DNA from 3 places in the Bacillus sp. GW823-FHT06A11 genome. Region 1 is predicted to be linked to each of the others. Evidence: riboswitches for the same ligand, from Rfam matches in the RefSeq annotation. Region 1 holds a riboswitch; each other region holds the start of a gene.
What was found. A riboswitch is a leader RNA that binds a small molecule or an ion and turns the genes downstream of it on or off. The one in region 1 is predicted to bind S-adenosylmethionine.
Positions count from the first base shown of each region.

Region 2: another riboswitch for S-adenosylmethionine. It lies ahead of AC1Q8L_RS18230 (hypothetical protein); the one in region 1 lies ahead of AC1Q8L_RS11255 (bifunctional homocysteine S-methyltransferase/methylenetetrahydrofolate reductase).
Region 3: another riboswitch for S-adenosylmethionine. It lies ahead of AC1Q8L_RS27815 (ABC transporter permease); the one in region 1 lies ahead of AC1Q8L_RS11255 (bifunctional homocysteine S-methyltransferase/methylenetetrahydrofolate reductase).

Region 1 is NZ_JBXAHS010000002.1:535,146-540,426, forward strand. It holds gene metI (cystathionine gamma-synthase/O-acetylhomoserine thiolyase) at 1-781, opposite strand, end outside; SAM riboswitch class I at 875-985, opposite strand; SAM riboswitch class I at 1,189-1,298, shown strand; gene AC1Q8L_RS11255 (bifunctional homocysteine S-methyltransferase/methylenetetrahydrofolate reductase) at 1,369-3,201, shown strand; gene metH (methionine synthase) at 3,201-5,281, shown strand, end outside.
Region 2 is NZ_JBXAHS010000003.1:796,294-801,574, reverse strand. It holds gene AC1Q8L_RS18250 (ABC transporter ATP-binding protein) at 1-695, shown strand, start outside; gene AC1Q8L_RS18245 (ECF transporter S component) at 668-1,369, shown strand; gene AC1Q8L_RS18240 (YwiC-like family protein) at 1,553-2,275, shown strand; gene AC1Q8L_RS18235 (hypothetical protein) at 2,308-2,499, opposite strand; SAM riboswitch class I at 2,621-2,719, shown strand; gene AC1Q8L_RS18230 (hypothetical protein) at 2,760-3,077, shown strand; gene AC1Q8L_RS18225 (SWIM zinc finger family protein) at 3,337-3,720, shown strand; gene AC1Q8L_RS18220 (NAD(P)H-dependent oxidoreductase) at 3,749-4,324, shown strand; gene AC1Q8L_RS18215 (hypothetical protein) at 4,321-4,674, shown strand; gene AC1Q8L_RS18210 (short-chain fatty acid transporter) at 4,715-5,281, opposite strand, start outside.
Region 3 is NZ_JBXAHS010000010.1:23,137-28,417, forward strand. It holds gene AC1Q8L_RS27790 (DUF3981 domain-containing protein) at 1-291, shown strand, start outside; gene AC1Q8L_RS27795 (multidrug effflux MFS transporter) at 409-1,668, shown strand; gene AC1Q8L_RS27800 (hypothetical protein) at 1,702-2,148, opposite strand; gene AC1Q8L_RS27805 (hypothetical protein) at 2,423-2,926, shown strand; gene AC1Q8L_RS27810 (DUF3951 domain-containing protein) at 2,943-3,158, opposite strand; SAM riboswitch class I at 3,328-3,433, shown strand; gene AC1Q8L_RS27815 (ABC transporter permease) at 3,570-4,487, shown strand; gene AC1Q8L_RS27820 (ABC transporter permease) at 4,505-5,281, shown strand, end outside.

The DNA of each region.
Region 1 (5,281 bases):
CAACTGCTTTCGCATTTTCTTCATGCTGTCTCATGCGAAGCGCTAACGTTTTCATACCGCGAATTAATAACCATGAGTCAAATGGGCTTAAAACTGCACCTGATGCATTATGATAATGAGCGATTTCTTCACAAAGTTCCTTTCCTTTTGCAATGACAAGTCCGCTTAGTACATCGTTATGTCCCCCTAAATATTTCGTTGCGCTGTGAAGTACAATGTCAGCACCTTCTGTTAATGGTTGCTGTATATAAGGTGTGTAGAATGTGTTGTCTACAATAAGAAGTAGTCCGTGCCTTTTCGCTACAGTTGCGACAGCAGCAATATCAGTAACTTGCATTAATGGATTAGTTGGAGTTTCTATGAAAATAGCCTTCGTTTCAGTTGTGATAGCTTGCTCAATTTGTTTAATAGACTGTGTATTTACGTATCTACATCGAACATTCCACTTTTTTTCATGTTCAGAAAATAATCGATACGTTCCACCGTATAAATCTTCAGATACAATAAGTTCGTCTCCAGAGCGGAATAGAGAAAGGACGAGGAGAACAGCCGCCATCCCTGAACTACAGGCATAACCTTGTTCGCCATATTCTAAGTCTGCGATTGCCTGTTCTAAAAGACCTCGAGTTGGATTGCCAGTTCGTGAATAGTCAAAGCCAGTAGATTTACCAATTCCTTCATGACGATAAGCGGTTGAGAAATAAACTGGTGGATTAACCGTTCCAGTTGTAGTTTCACTGCGATTGCCGATTTGTGCTAGTTTTGTTTCGATTGTTGACATGTGAAAATTCCTCCTTTTAAATTGAAACATTAAGTGAATATAAAATAAAAAAAGCCTTCTAAGAAGAAGGCTTTCGGTTTGAATAGAGTCTTCTTCTCATCTGTCAAATCTTTCACAATTTGCTGGAATTAGCACCTTATTAACAAAATGTTAATGGTTGCTGAGGCGTCACAGGGCCAGTCCCTCTACCTCTCTAGATAAGAATGTTCGTATGAAATTTTTATTATGTTTTTAACTTTACAACAAAAGATAATTGAATTGCAACTTTATTTTAAATAATTTTTATTTTTCCGCAAGTGTCATTGACTTTTACTTTTGTGCATGCTAAATTTATTAAAAAATTAACAAACATTGTTAAAAGGGGAACGCATTTCCTTTTAGCTACATAAATAAAATAATAAAGACAACTCTTATTGAGAGCGGTGGAGGGAAAGGCCCTGTGAAACCCGGCAACCTTCAAACGAAATGTTTGAAACGGTGCTAATACCTGCAAAACGAATGTTTTGCATAATAAGAGGAGGAACGATTATGTCCCCCTCTTCAAAGTGAAGAGGGGGTTTTTATATTGATAGAAATGAGGGAGATTCGTGAAATTACTAGATTTATTATCAAAAGGAATTGTAATAGGTGATGGTGCGGTTGGGACGTTATTGCATTCACATGGCTTGCAAAGTAGCTTTGAAGAATTGAATGTATCTGATCCAGACTTAATTATATCGATTCATAAACAATATGTAGCTGCTGGAGCAGATGTAATTCAAACGAATACGTATGGAGCAAATGAGGCGAAATTACGTATGTACGGCTTAGAAAATCAAGTTACAGAAATTAATAGAGCGGCAGTAAAACTGGCGAAAGCATCTGTTACAGATAAAAATGCAATTTTAGGAACAATTGGTGGTATGAAACATATCGGAGCCGTTACAACGACTGATATGGAAAGGGAGTTTATGCTACTTGAACAGGCAGGGGCTTTACTAGAAGAACAGGTTGATGGATTACTATTAGAAACTTTTTACGATGAATTTGAATTACTTCATGCTGTTAAAGTATTGCGTAAGCAAACGAACATTCCAATTGTTGCTCAATTAGCGTTACATGAAGCAGGTACGACTCAAAATGGAAATGATGTTAATGAAATATTAAAGCAACTTATAGATTACGGTGCAAATGTTGTTGGATTAAATTGTCAACTAGGGCCGCTTCATATGACGGAGGCTTTCAAAATGATATCGATTCCGCAAAATGGCTATTTATCAGCATACCCAAATGCAGGTCTCCCGAATTATGTGGAGGGACGTTACGTATATGAGGGAAGCCCAGCTTATTTTGAGGCGATGACGCCGAGATTTATTGAGCAAGGTATTCGGTTATTAGGTGGTTGTTGTGGTACGACTCCAGAACATATTCAAAGTATGAAGCACGCTGTTGCGAATGTTACACCTGTAATAGAAAAAGACACCATTCAAAGGCCGAAAGTTGTTCATACGCATGAGAAACGTTCGAAGGCTCACGTCACTCTAGCAGAGAAAGCGAAAAAACAAACGACAGTTGTAGTGGAATTAGATCCACCGAAAACGTTAGATACACAGCGGTTTTTTGAAGGAGCAAGAGCTTTAAAAAGAGCGGGAGCAGATGCTATTACTCTAGCAGATAATTCATTAGCATCGCCTCGTATTTCTAATATGGCAATGGGTGCGTTATTAACGAAGCATGATATCCCGGTATTGACACATTTAACGTGTAGGGATCATAACGTCATTGGACTACAATCTCATTTGTTAGGTTTATCGGCGTTAGGGATGGAAGAAGTGTTAGCTTTAACTGGTGATCCAGCGCGCGTTGGTGATTTTCCTGGTGCAACTTCTGTATACGATTTGTCCTCTATTGAGCTCATTAAAATGATTAAAGAAATGAACGATGGACGTTCAATTTTAGGGAAATCACTTGGACCGGCGACAAGGTTTTCTGTAGGCGGCGCATTTAATCCTCACGTGAGGCACTTAAAAGCAGCGGTTAAGCGAATGGAACGAAAAATAGATGCTGGAGCGGAATATTTTTTAACTCAGCCAATTTACGATATCGCGTTAATTGAAGAAGTGTATGAAGCGACAAAGCATTTGGAACAACCTATTTTTATTGGAATTATGCCGTTAGTAAGTAAGCGGAATGCAGATTTTCTTCATTTTGAGGTACCGGGTATTACTCTTCCAGAAGAAATAAGAGAGAGAATGGATGGACACGAAACGAAAGAGGCGGCAATTGAGGAAGGGATTCGCATTTCGCAAGAATTGATCGACGCAGCGATGAAATATTTTAATGGTATTTATCTTATTACACCATTTTTAAAATATGAAATTACAGAACATCTTGTTAAATATGTAAGAGAAAAGCAAGAAGTGAAAGAAGGTATTAATTGATGAAGTGTATAGAAGAAAAATTACAAAATAGCATTTTAATATTAGATGGTGCAATGGGAACAATGATTCAGCAAGAGGATTTAACTGCTGAAGATTTCGGAGGAGAAGAGTACGAGGGCTGTAATGAATATTTAGTAGAAACAAGACCAGACGTTATTTTAAAGATTCATAAAGCTTATATTGAAGCTGGAGCGGATATTATTGAAACAAATACATTTGGGGCAACGAATATTGTACTAAGTGATTATGAGCTGTCTCATTTAGATGAAGAACTAAATGAAAAGGCAGCACTTTTGGCGAAGCAAGCTGTTAAAGAAAGCGGTAAGGAAGTATATGTTGCGGGAGCGATGGGACCAACAACGAAAGCAATTAGTGTTACTGGTGGTGTGACTTTTGAAGAATTGATTGAGGCTTATACAAGGCAGGCACGAGGATTATTAAAAGGAGAAGTTGATGTATTACTCGTTGAGACGAGTCAAGATATGCGTAACGTGAAAGCAGCTTATATTGGAATTCAAGCTGCTTTTGAAGAACTGAAAAAAACGGTTCCTATTATGATTTCAGGAACGATTGAGCCAATGGGAACGACTCTGGCTGGGCAAACAATTGAAGCTTTTTATTTATCAGTAGAACATATGAAACCATTATCTGTTGGGTTAAATTGTGCGACTGGTCCGGAGTTTATGAGGGACCATATTCGTTCACTATCTGATTTATCGGAGTGTTACATTTCTTGTTATCCAAATGCAGGTCTTCCTGATGAAGATGGACATTACCATGAGTCTCCATCTTCTCTCGCTGAAAAGGTGAAGCGATTTGCTGAAGAAGGATGGGTTAATATTATCGGTGGTTGTTGTGGCACGACACCAGAACATATAAAAGCAATGAAAGAAGCACTAGCATCTCTTAAGCCTCGTGACCATCATGAGAGAGAAGGACATGGAATTAGTGGATTAGAGGCACTGCAATATGATGAGTCTATGAGACCGTTATTTGTAGGTGAAAGAACGAATGTTATTGGATCACGTAAATTTAAACGATTAGTAGCAGAAGGGAAATTTGAAGAGGCTGCTGAAGTGGCAAGAGCGCAAGTGAAGAAAAATGCTCATATTATTGATATTTGTATGGCAGATCCTGATCGTGATGAAATAGAAGATATGGAGAAATTTTTGACAGAAGTTACGAAAGTGTTAAAAGTACCGATTATGATTGATTCAACGGATGAAAATGTTATGGCAAGAGCACTTACTTATATTCAAGGAAAAGCTGTTATCAACTCTATTAATTTAGAAGATGGAGAAGAGCGTTTTGAAAAGGTAACACCGCTTCTTCGTAAGTATGGTGCTGCAATTGTAGTTGGTACAATCGATGAAGATGGTATGGCAGTAAGTGCTGAAAGAAAATTAGAAATTGCAAAAAGAAGTTACGAATTATTAACGACGAAATATGGGATACGCCCGTCAGATATTATTTTTGATGCACTTGTGTTTCCAGTAGGGACAGGTGATGAAGAATATATTGGTTCAGCGGCAGCGACTATAGAGGGCATTCGCCTTATTAAAGAAGCGTTACCAGAGTGTTTAACGATTTTAGGTGTAAGTAACATATCATTTGGTTTACCACCGGCTGGACGTGAAGTATTGAATTCCGTCTTTTTATATCATGCTACGAAGGCTGGATTAGATTACGCGATTGTTAATACGGAAAAATTAGAACGCTATGCGTCGATTCCAGAGGAAGAAAAACACCTTGCAGATGCATTACTGTTTGAAACGACGAAAGAGACGTTAGAAGAATTTACAAACTTTTACCGAGTCGCTAAAAAGAAAGATGTCGTTGTGCAAGAAACGTTAACGCTAGATGAACGACTAGCAAATTATATTGTAGAAGGTACGAAACAAGGATTACACGAGGATTTAAGTCTTGCACTTAAAGAAGGAAGAAAACCTCTTAATATTATTAACGGTCCGCTTATGACAGGGATGGATGAGGTAGGACGACTATTTAATAATAATGAACTTATTGTTGCTGAAGTATTGCAAAGTGCCGAAAGTATGAAAGCTGCTGTAAGTTATTTAGA
Region 2 (5,281 bases), on a different contig from region 1:
AATGGGTAGCGCTCGTTGGAAAGAATGGGACAGGGAAGTCTACACTGTTAAAGCTTTTAGCTGGTTTGCAAAAAGTGAGAAGAGGGAAAGTAAAGTGGAATGGGAAAGTGATACATAAAATTGATTCGAAAGAACGGTTTAAAAGTATTGGGTATGTATCGCAGCATCCATATTATCATTTTACATTTGATACAGTGTGGGATGAGGTGTATGAACGTGCACGTGAATTATACGGAGAACAAGGAAAAGAAATAGCAGAAGATACGCTAAAACAGTTTTGGTTGTACTCGCTTAAAGAACGCCATCCGCACGATTGTAGCGGAGGAGAGCAACAATTACTTGCGTTATGTACGACATTATTATCAAAGCCAACTTTATTATTACTTGATGAACCGACAAAGGGGTTAGATCCATGGAAGAAAGAAAGAGTAGGAGAACTATTTAGGGAGCTGCAAAAAGAAGGTACAACAATTGTAATGGCAACGCATGACATTGAGTTTGCAGCGAAATACGTGGATCAATGTATGATGTTATTTGATGGAGCAGTTATTATGAATGATGCACCGAAAGAATTTTTTAGTGGTAACTTCTTTTATACAACATCTATTAATCGATTCATTCGAAAAGAATTGCCATATGCATTAACGTGGGAGGATGTGTACGAAGCGTGTCCAAACGATATGTTGCATTCATAATAGGTATTTTTGCAGTAATAATAGGCACATTACTCTTTACTACACTTATTATGGACGGTTATTACATGTTAAGTAGTTTGTTTTTATTAGTTGTTATTATGTTACCTTTCTATATCCGTTTTGAAAGGAAGTCGTTTGTTTCACGTGAAATTGTTCTCGTTGCTGTATTAGCGGCAATTGCAGCAGTTAGCCGCGTACCATTTTCTATTTTACCGAGTGTACAACCAACTTCTTTTGTTATTATCGTTTCTGCAATTGTATTTGGAAGTGAAGCGGGTTTTATGATCGGTGCAACAGCAGCGATTGTATCTAACATCTTTTTAGGGCAAGGTCCGTGGACGCCGTGGCAAATGTTTTCATGGGGTATGATTGGTTTTATAGCTGGATTATTGCGTAATACATTTTTAATGAAAAAGCTATGGGGGAGACTTCTTTACGGAGTAATTGTTGGTTTTTTATTTGGTTGGATTATGAATTTCTGGGGCCTTCTCGGTTTTATACGAGAAGCAACGTGGGAAACTGTCATTTCGTATTACATCGCAAGTTTTTACTTTGATTTAAGTCATGCGATTTCGAATGTTATTTTCTTACTACTATTTAGTACGTCTTGGATTACGATTCTCACAAGATTTAAAAAGAAATACGGTATATTAGATAAGCATAACATAGCATAGAAAAGCATACTCATATAAGGTAGGGTCGCGACTTACATATTCGTTTGCCTCTTTCATGCTTCTTACATATTGTAAGGAGCATTTTTTATTGTCAAAAAATAGTCCAATATATATCCGTTACTATATAAAATTATTTGTATAATAATAGGTGAGAACTATTTTCAAAAGGGAGGTGTATAGTTAATGAAGATAGTTATTCCGAAGCAACATGGTGCATGGGCGATGCTTGCTATACCATTTCTATTAAGTGTCATACTTGGAAAACCTACTATATATCACATTCCATTGTTTATAGCTTGGTTCTTTATCTATTTAGCTACGTATCCATTCCTTATGTACATAAAACAAAAACGAAAAAAAGAGTATTTACATGCTTCAATTGTATATTTTATTATTGCGTTCGTATTTGGGATGATTTCTCTATTATATGAATGGCGCATTCTTTTATTCGTAATAGTCATGATTCCACTATTTATAGTAAATATGCATTATGCTCGTCAAAAAAATGAAAGGGCACTATTAAATGATATTTGTGCGATCATTGTGTTTTGTGTTGGTGGGTTAATTAGTTATTATTTTTCAATGAAACAAATCGATCATACAGCATTATTCATTGCACTTATTTCATTCTTATACTTTTTAGGAAGTACGTTTTATGTGAAAACGATGATACGTGAGAAAAATAATCCGAAGTATCGTTTTATATCTTGGGGTTATCATATTCTATTAACAATCATTGTATTTGCAATTAATCCGTGGTGCTCCCTTATTTTTATACCAAGTGTCATTCGAGCCATTATATTGTATGGCAAAAAAATTTCTATTATAAAAGTAGGGGTTTTAGAAATTGTGAATTCTGTATATTTTTTAATCATAACGGCAATAATTATGAAGTATGCCATTTGAAAAAACTTCCCACCTTATGATGGGAAGTTTTTTCAATCTTGTTCTAAAATGTGAACGGTGTAATCGCAGCGTTGAATAGCTTGTTCGATCGCATAAAGGGATTGCTCAATACGAGCGCGATTAAAATCTTTTTCAACAGTCTGTAGTGCTTCTTCTAAACAATGTTTTGCTTCTTGTAATGATTGAAAAGAATCTTGTACATATCCGCGAGCATTTTGATGCATTTCATAATCCTCCTTGCATATTCATATATGTATAGTATGAACAGTAAAGAAGAAAATATTATTTGTTATATTTGTTTGACAATTAAAATGAAATTACGTATAGTAAGAATTAAGTGAATATTTCTTATCCAGAGAGGTGGAGGGACTGGCCCGATGAAACCCAGCAACCGCGATGCAGGTGCTAATTCCAGCAGAACATATTTGTTCTGGGAGATAAGACGAAGATATATACGTAACTTCTTCTTATCGGAGAGGTTTTTTTGTTGCAAAAAAACCGATTACGAAAATTTATATTAAGAAGAAAGGGGTTGCGCATTGCTGTGACACTCGAAAAATACGTAAAACTGCGTAGTACAGTTTATGAATATATGATAGAGCAAGATAAGCCAATATCATTGTTAGATATTCAAGAACATATCGTTTCGCATCATGAAGGAAAATTCACGAAAAAGATGTTACATCAATTTTATTTATCAAGACTATTAGATGAACTGAAACTGGATGGGAAAATTACATTAGCTGATGAATATCTCTATACTGAAAAAGGGGTATTTTATAAGGCGAGAAAAGGGAGCTAAGCTCTCTTTTTTTAAAATAACGGAGTATGTAGAGTAAAAGACTGCTTAAGCAGCCTGATACAGGGAATGGTGTTGAGTGTGTAGTGTCAAAAATTGAATGTGCCTGAAAGAGGCAATTCGTATCGGCTGCAAATGAAAAGAGACACCTTCGCCGAATAGGTGTCAGTCGTTTTGTCACGTAGACTTGCTACTTAACAGTAATTAGAATAACATGCAGGATTTTTGAAGTCAAAAGGGAATTAAAGGAAGGGGTACAATTATGTACGCTTACTTATTAAAAGATATAACGAAATGGATCCCAAATTACATTGTAGATAAGGGATATGAATATTATGAAGATGGACATGTAGAAGATGTTGAAATACAAGATAAAAAAGTGTTTGCTTTCGTTACTGGAAATGCAGGGAATTATGAAGTAGTTATCGATCTCGAAGATTTTTCAAAAAGTAGTTGCGAATGTCCGTATGAAAATTATTGTAAACATATGGCGGCAGTTGTTTATGATATTCAAGGTGCTGGTGAGAGTGCAGTTAAAGAGAAACTGAAAGATTTAGAAAAAGAAGAGTTACTTACTGTATTAAATCGACTGTTGCAAAGTTCGAAAAACGTACAAATTGTAGAGAAGTTATTAAAGAAGGGATAACTTTAACGATAGAGGGAGTTGTTTTGTAGTGAACGTACTGATTATATACGCTCATCCTAATCCTTCAAGTTTTAACGGTGCAATTTTAGAGCATGTGCAAAAAGGGCTACAGGAAACAAATCATTCGGTTACGTTGCTTGATTTATACAAGGAACAATTTGATCCGGTACTTGTATTCAATGAAGAGAAGAAAAGACGTGATTTAATAAATGAAGAAGAGACAGCGCGGTATAGAAAATTAGTGGAAGAAGCAGATACACTTCTCTTTATATATCCGATATGGTGGTGGGGGATGCCAGCTATTTTAAAAGGTTTTATTGACCGTATTTTCGTAGCTGGATTTGCTTATAAATATGAAGGGGCTCTGCCGAAAGGATTATTGCAAGGGAAAAAAACGTGGGTTATTAATACGTTAGACTCGCCTCTATGGTACGTCGCATTGTTATATCGATCAGCAGATTGGATTATGATGAAGAGAGGTGTTTTACGTTTTTGTGGCATTCGTGATATAAAACGGTCAGTTTTTCAATCTGTGAAAACGAGTAAAGTATCAAAGCGCGAAAAATGGTTATTACAAATAGAAGAAAAGGCTCGTACATTATGAATGAAGTCGATCGTATTATAAACTGTTGTCAGTATGATAACGAACTTTTTCGGAAGTATATTACGTGTTTACTTCAATTGAAAAAATGCAGCGATACATTTCAACAAATTCAAATAGAGTTAAGAAATGATTATTTAATAAGGGGAATTTGTGAAAGAGAAGTTGATGAGGTAGTACGGGGAAGTAAAGAATATGAAATGCATTTTCTTCCTAAAGTATTACAGTGGAATTTTTTGAGGGAACATCCACACCTGATTGGAAAAATTTGCGAAGATTTTTTTGCATTTGAGTCACTACATCTTAAGGACATAGAGTGGAATACAGTTATAAATTGCATGGGAAATAAATGATTTATTATGTAAAAAAGCTAGTATAAAACTAGCTTTTCGTTTAAATAAATAAGAAGCATAGACTAATGATAAAACCTGCATATAGTAAGTTCACAACGCAAAATCCCATAATATCACGAGCACCTAAACCAGCTATCGCTAATGCTGGTAATGCCCAGAAAGGTTGAATTAAATTCGTCCAAGCATCGCCCCACGCAATGGCCATTGCAGTTTTTGCAGCAGGTACACCAAGTTCAGCGCCAGCTGGAATCATAATTGGTGCTTGCACGGCCCATTGACCGCCACCAGATGGAACGAAAATATTAACGATGCCAGCACTTAAAAATGTAAAGAGCGGAAAAGTCGTTTCATTTGAAATGCTAATAAAGAAATTAGAAATAGCTCCTCCAAGTGAAAGTCCTTCACTATTTACTCCAATCATCATGCCCATAATTCCTGCGTAAAACGGAAATTGAAGTAAAATGCCAGAAGCACTTTTCGTAGAGTCTGAAAAAGCGCGAATATACTGAATCGGAGTACGGTGGAAAATAAGACCGGCAATTAATAACATAAAAATCACGATATCGAGAGTAAGGTTAAAACCTTTCGTATAAAAGTAATTGAAAAT
Region 3 (5,281 bases), on a different contig from region 1:
AATTATAAAAACGTAATGAGCGGTAATGGTGATACCTTTAGACCAACCTCAACAGGAAAAGAAGCGCAAAAAGAAGGTATTGTACAACGTGTATATAAAGAGAAATCAGGTGAAAATACAATCGTGTACGTACTTTTAGAGAATGAACAAAAGGTATTTATGATACCAGTGAAGAAATTCCCGTATGCTATGTTTACAGAAGTAGGAGACCCAATTCAAATTACATATTTAGATACAGGAGAGACGATGGCCTCGGTATCTAAATTTGCGAATAGCAATGTGAAAAAGTAAAGCGATAGAATTTCTATCGCTTTTTTTACATTATGAAAGAGGAAAATGCGCTGTACTTGACGTATGTTTATGATGTAACTATAATTGTTACGATTCAGTGTGTATAGGAAAGGGTGAATTGAAAAAGTGAATGAAGTTAATCACGAAATATATAAACCTGTAAAGGCAAACAGGTTATGGATGATTCTTGTATTAGGAACACTTACGGCGATTGGGCCATTATCTATTGATATGTATTTGCCTTCATTACCGAAGTTAACGGATGATTTGCAAACAGGTGCATCCCTAGCGCAGCTTACATTAACAGCTTGTTTGCTTGGGCTGTCAGTAGGGCAATTATTTGTTGGCTCAATTAGCGATATTTACGGAAGACGCAAACCACTTATTATTGCTCTTATTATTTATGTTGCTTCTTCTTTACTTTGTGCTATTGCGCCATCTATTTGGACATTAGTATTATTGCGCTTCCTACAAGGAGCTTCAGGATCAGCCGGGATTGTTATATCACGTGCAATGGTACGTGATATGTACTCAGGTTCTGAAATGACGAAGTTTTTCTCACTGCTTATGTTAGTAAACGGAGCAGCACCTATTTTGGCACCGATTATTGGAGGGCAATTATTACAGTTTACAACGTGGCGCGGTGTTTTCATCGTTCTTGGAGCAATTAGCGTATTCATGTTAATCTCAGCTACTTTTGTATTGCGTGAAACATTACCTCCTGAAGAAAGAGAAACGGGTGGTTTGTCAGGGACTTTGGCGACGTACGGAAAATTGTTAAAGGACCGTCTGTTTATGGGATATGCATTGTCACAAGGATTAGTAACAGCGGCAATGTTTGCATACATTTCGGGCTCACCATTTGTGTTGCAGAACATATACGGAGCATCACCACAGCAATTTAGTTTATTCTTTGCGATTAACGGCATCGGTATTATTATTGCTAGTCAGGTAACGGGTCGTTTAGCGGGGAAAGTGAATGAGAAGACATTATTTGTTGCTGGTATTATTATCGCAGCTGTTGGTGGCCTATCTTTACTACTGACAATCGTACTAGGAATAGGTTTAATCGGTGTTTTATGTTCGTTATTCCTTGTTGTATCAAGTGTCGGGGTTGTATCAACAACTGGGTTCTCATTAGCGATGAGAAATCAGAAGCAAGCTGCAGGAACAGCGTCAGCTTTATTAGGCTTATTACAGTTCATTTCAGGAGCGCTTGTCGCTCCGCTAGTAGGTATTGGTGGGAGTAATACAGCGTTACCGATGGGTGTTGTTATTGCGCTTTGTGAAGTAGGAGCAGTATTATGTTATCTATTTATGGCCAGAAGAAGTGAGAAGCAGTTTGAACTGCAACAAAGACAAAATTTAGAGGCTTAACAAAAAAGAACTGATTCAAAGGGAATGTTTGAATCAGTTCTTTTTTTCATTTCTTTGAAATATCTCATACATATTATTCATGATCGTATCATATAAAACAGCAAGTTTATCCCACACCCAGCGATTACTATCGACTTCTTTTTCCCCACAGTCGATAATATCGGTATGGTCAGTAATTTTATACGCTTTTTTAACGATAATAGGAGCAATCTTCGGTATACGTGGGATTTCCTTTAAGGTATCTGCAAAGTTTCCAATGTAGACATGACCGATGATTTCGATTGTTAATGATTTATCCGATATATTTAGCGCGGTATGAAATTGATTTGTATGTTGTTGTTTTAAATATTGAGCTAACTTAAATGGAGCATGCTTCTTCTTTAATACGCGGCGAAGGCTCTCTGTATTTTCGATATGAAGTGATTTTTCGCGAATAAGGACACGAATATCTTCTCCCATAAAAGGCATTGTGTTGTACATAGATGATTCTCCTTAAAACCTTACATATGTTTGCGTTATGCATATGTAAGTCTAGCATGGTTTGTTCTTTATGTGTGCTTACAGTTTTGTAAGGTGATGTAGTAAAGCATTGCAAAAGTTATTTGTATAAAGTGACGATACTGTGACAAACATGTTGGTATATATATTACGATGTCGTCTTAAGTGTAAAAAGTAGGGCGTTCTCGGTATAATAACAAGTGGAGATAAAAGAAACTATAATGAGTAATAGCTGTAGATAAAAGGAGAAGAAGAGATGAAGAAGGTTTTGGGTATTGCTGTAATGGGAAGTATGATCCTTCTAGCAGGATGTAATGGAAATAAAGATACGAAAGAACCGAAAGAAAAGGTAGAGCAATCTACTGAACAAACAGAAGAGATGAAAGAATACCTTGCAGTACATGAAAAATACGATATAAAAATGAATAAAGAAATTAATAAAGCACTGCAGTTATTTGAAGTGGCAAAAGAAAAGGGCGGTAAGGAAATAACGAATGCTACATATAAAGAAGACGTGCAAAAGGTAACAACGAGCATGTTAGAAGATATTGATCATATACGTAAAGAAATTCGTGTTCCGAAGTCGAAAGAGCAAGAACATGAGGTATATATTGGTTTCTTGAATGAATCAGAACAAGCGATGAAAAAATTACAGAAGTTAGCTAAAGAAGAAGATTCATCGTTGATTCGTGATATAGAAATTAATTTTGCAACAGCATCGACATACTATAAACGTTTTCAAGCAGAAACGAAAAAATAACCTTGCCTGTGCAGGGTTATTTTTTCTTCTTGCCATCTCCGTCTTCATCCTCAGATACTAATATTTTCTGTTCTTCGTGAAATTCGGAAATAGTTTGCCCGGTAATATTATCGAAAGGAGTATAAAAAGAAGTAATACGTTTCTTTTTAATAAAGCGTTTATAGGAGCCGATGATGACAAGTATAACGATTGTTAAGGTTAATCCTATAGTAGCAAGAAGTAAGGGGTCCATCTTATAACCCCTTTAACATCATTTCTTTTTATTATAAGCCGAAAACTGTAATTTCGATAAATGAATTAAAAACTGATTTTTCTAAATTTATCCAATCTGATTGACTTTTCAATTTTTCAGAATTATAATTCGAAATATACAATTTGAACCAAATAATAATATAGCAATTTACTTATCCAGAGAGGTAGAGGGACTGGCCCTATGACACCTCAGCAGCGGGTTCTGTAATAGGAACACCGTGCTAATTCCAGCAAGCAAGTCTTGAAAGATAAGTGATGGGCCTTTGTTTGTTAAGCCTTGATCTTATTTTTTAAGATCAAGGCTTTTTGTATTCTAAAAAGAGAAAAGGGAGTAATGGAAAAAGTACGTTCATAAAACAAAGTAAATCCATGTGTTTAGGGGGTTATTGAAGTGTATGTAATTAAAAAATTATCGGTTATGGTGTTCACACTATGGGTTATTACGACAGTGACATTTCTAATTATGCATATTATTCCGGGAGATCCATTTTCATCAGATGCAAAAATCTTTCCTGAAGAAGTGATCCAAAACATGAGAGCGAAGTATCACCTTGATGAACCGTTATGGAATCAATATGTTGCTTATTTAGACGGTGTAGTTCATTTTGATTTTGGTGAATCTGTTCAATCAACCGGGCAAGGTGTATCAGAAATTATAACAACTGGCTTTGGTCCATCAGCAATTATTGGTCTACAAGCACTTGTTATTTCATTGTTAGTAGGAATTGCGGCAGGGACATTTGCTGCTCTCTATCATGGGAGAGTAATTGACTATAGTGTGAGTTTGCTCGCAATTTTAGGTATTTCTATTCCAAGTTTTATTTTAGCGCCACTATTTATACAAGTATTCGCTATCCAATTTGAGTTTTTACCAGTAGCCTCTTGGGGAACATTCGAACATACGGTATTGCCATCCTTTGCATTAGCGTTAGGGCCAATCGCAGTTATTACAAGGTTTGTTCGTTCTAATATGATCGAAGTACTGCAGAGTGATTATATTAAGCTAGCAAGAGCAAAAGGTATACCAATTAAGAAGATTATTATAAGACACGCTCTTCGAAATGCGATTGTTCCAGTACTTACATTTGTTGGACCGTTAATGGCTGGACTCTTAACAGGGACTTTCGTTATTGAAAAAATCTTTTCAATTCCTGGCCTAGGAAAATATTTTGTAGATAGTATTTTTAACCGAGACTATCCGGTGATTATGGGAACAACGATTTTCTATAGTGCATTATTAATTGCTTGTATTTTCATTACAGATATTATTCATCGCATTGTTGATCCGCGTATTCGTTCTATTACATAAGGAGGGGGGATATTTAAATGGGAGCTTATGAGATTAATGAACAGTTATTAACGAAAGAAGAGAAAAAAGAATTAACGATAAATAAAAATCAGCAAACAATTAGCAGAAAGAAAGAAGTGTTTCGTAAGTTTATATCGAATCCAATCGCAGTTTTAGGAACAGTGACGTTATTGCTAATTATTGTTTTCTCGCTTATTGGCGAAAGTTTAACTTCATTTACTGCGAGTGAACAAGTAAAAGAGGCAACAAATTTACCGCCGAGTAGTGAACATTGGTTTGGAACAGATGATCTAGGGAGAGATATTTGGGCACGTACTTGGGCTGGTGGGAAGATTTCACTAACAGTTGGATTAGTAGCAGCTGCCCTCGATATAGGACTTGGTGTACTGATTGGTGGATTTAGTGGATATGTGAGAGGGCGTAATCGCCTTGGAACGTTAATTGATGAGTGGATTATAAGAGGAATTGAAGTATTATACGGCATCCCATATTTATTAATTGTTATTTTGCTATTAATTGTTATGAAACCAGGTCTTTTCACCATTATTATCGCCCTTGCATTAACGGGATGGATTGGAATGGCTCGTCTCATTCGAGCACAAGTATTGTCTTTAAAACAACGAGAGTTTGTTATTGCAGCAGAGCGATTAGGTACATCACATATGAAAATTATATATGGGCATTTAATTCCGAATTTAACAGGGGTTATTATCGTGAATTTATCATTTACAATTCCAGCAGCTATTTTTTCAGAATCATTTTTAAGCTTTATAGGACTTGGAGTACAATCACCA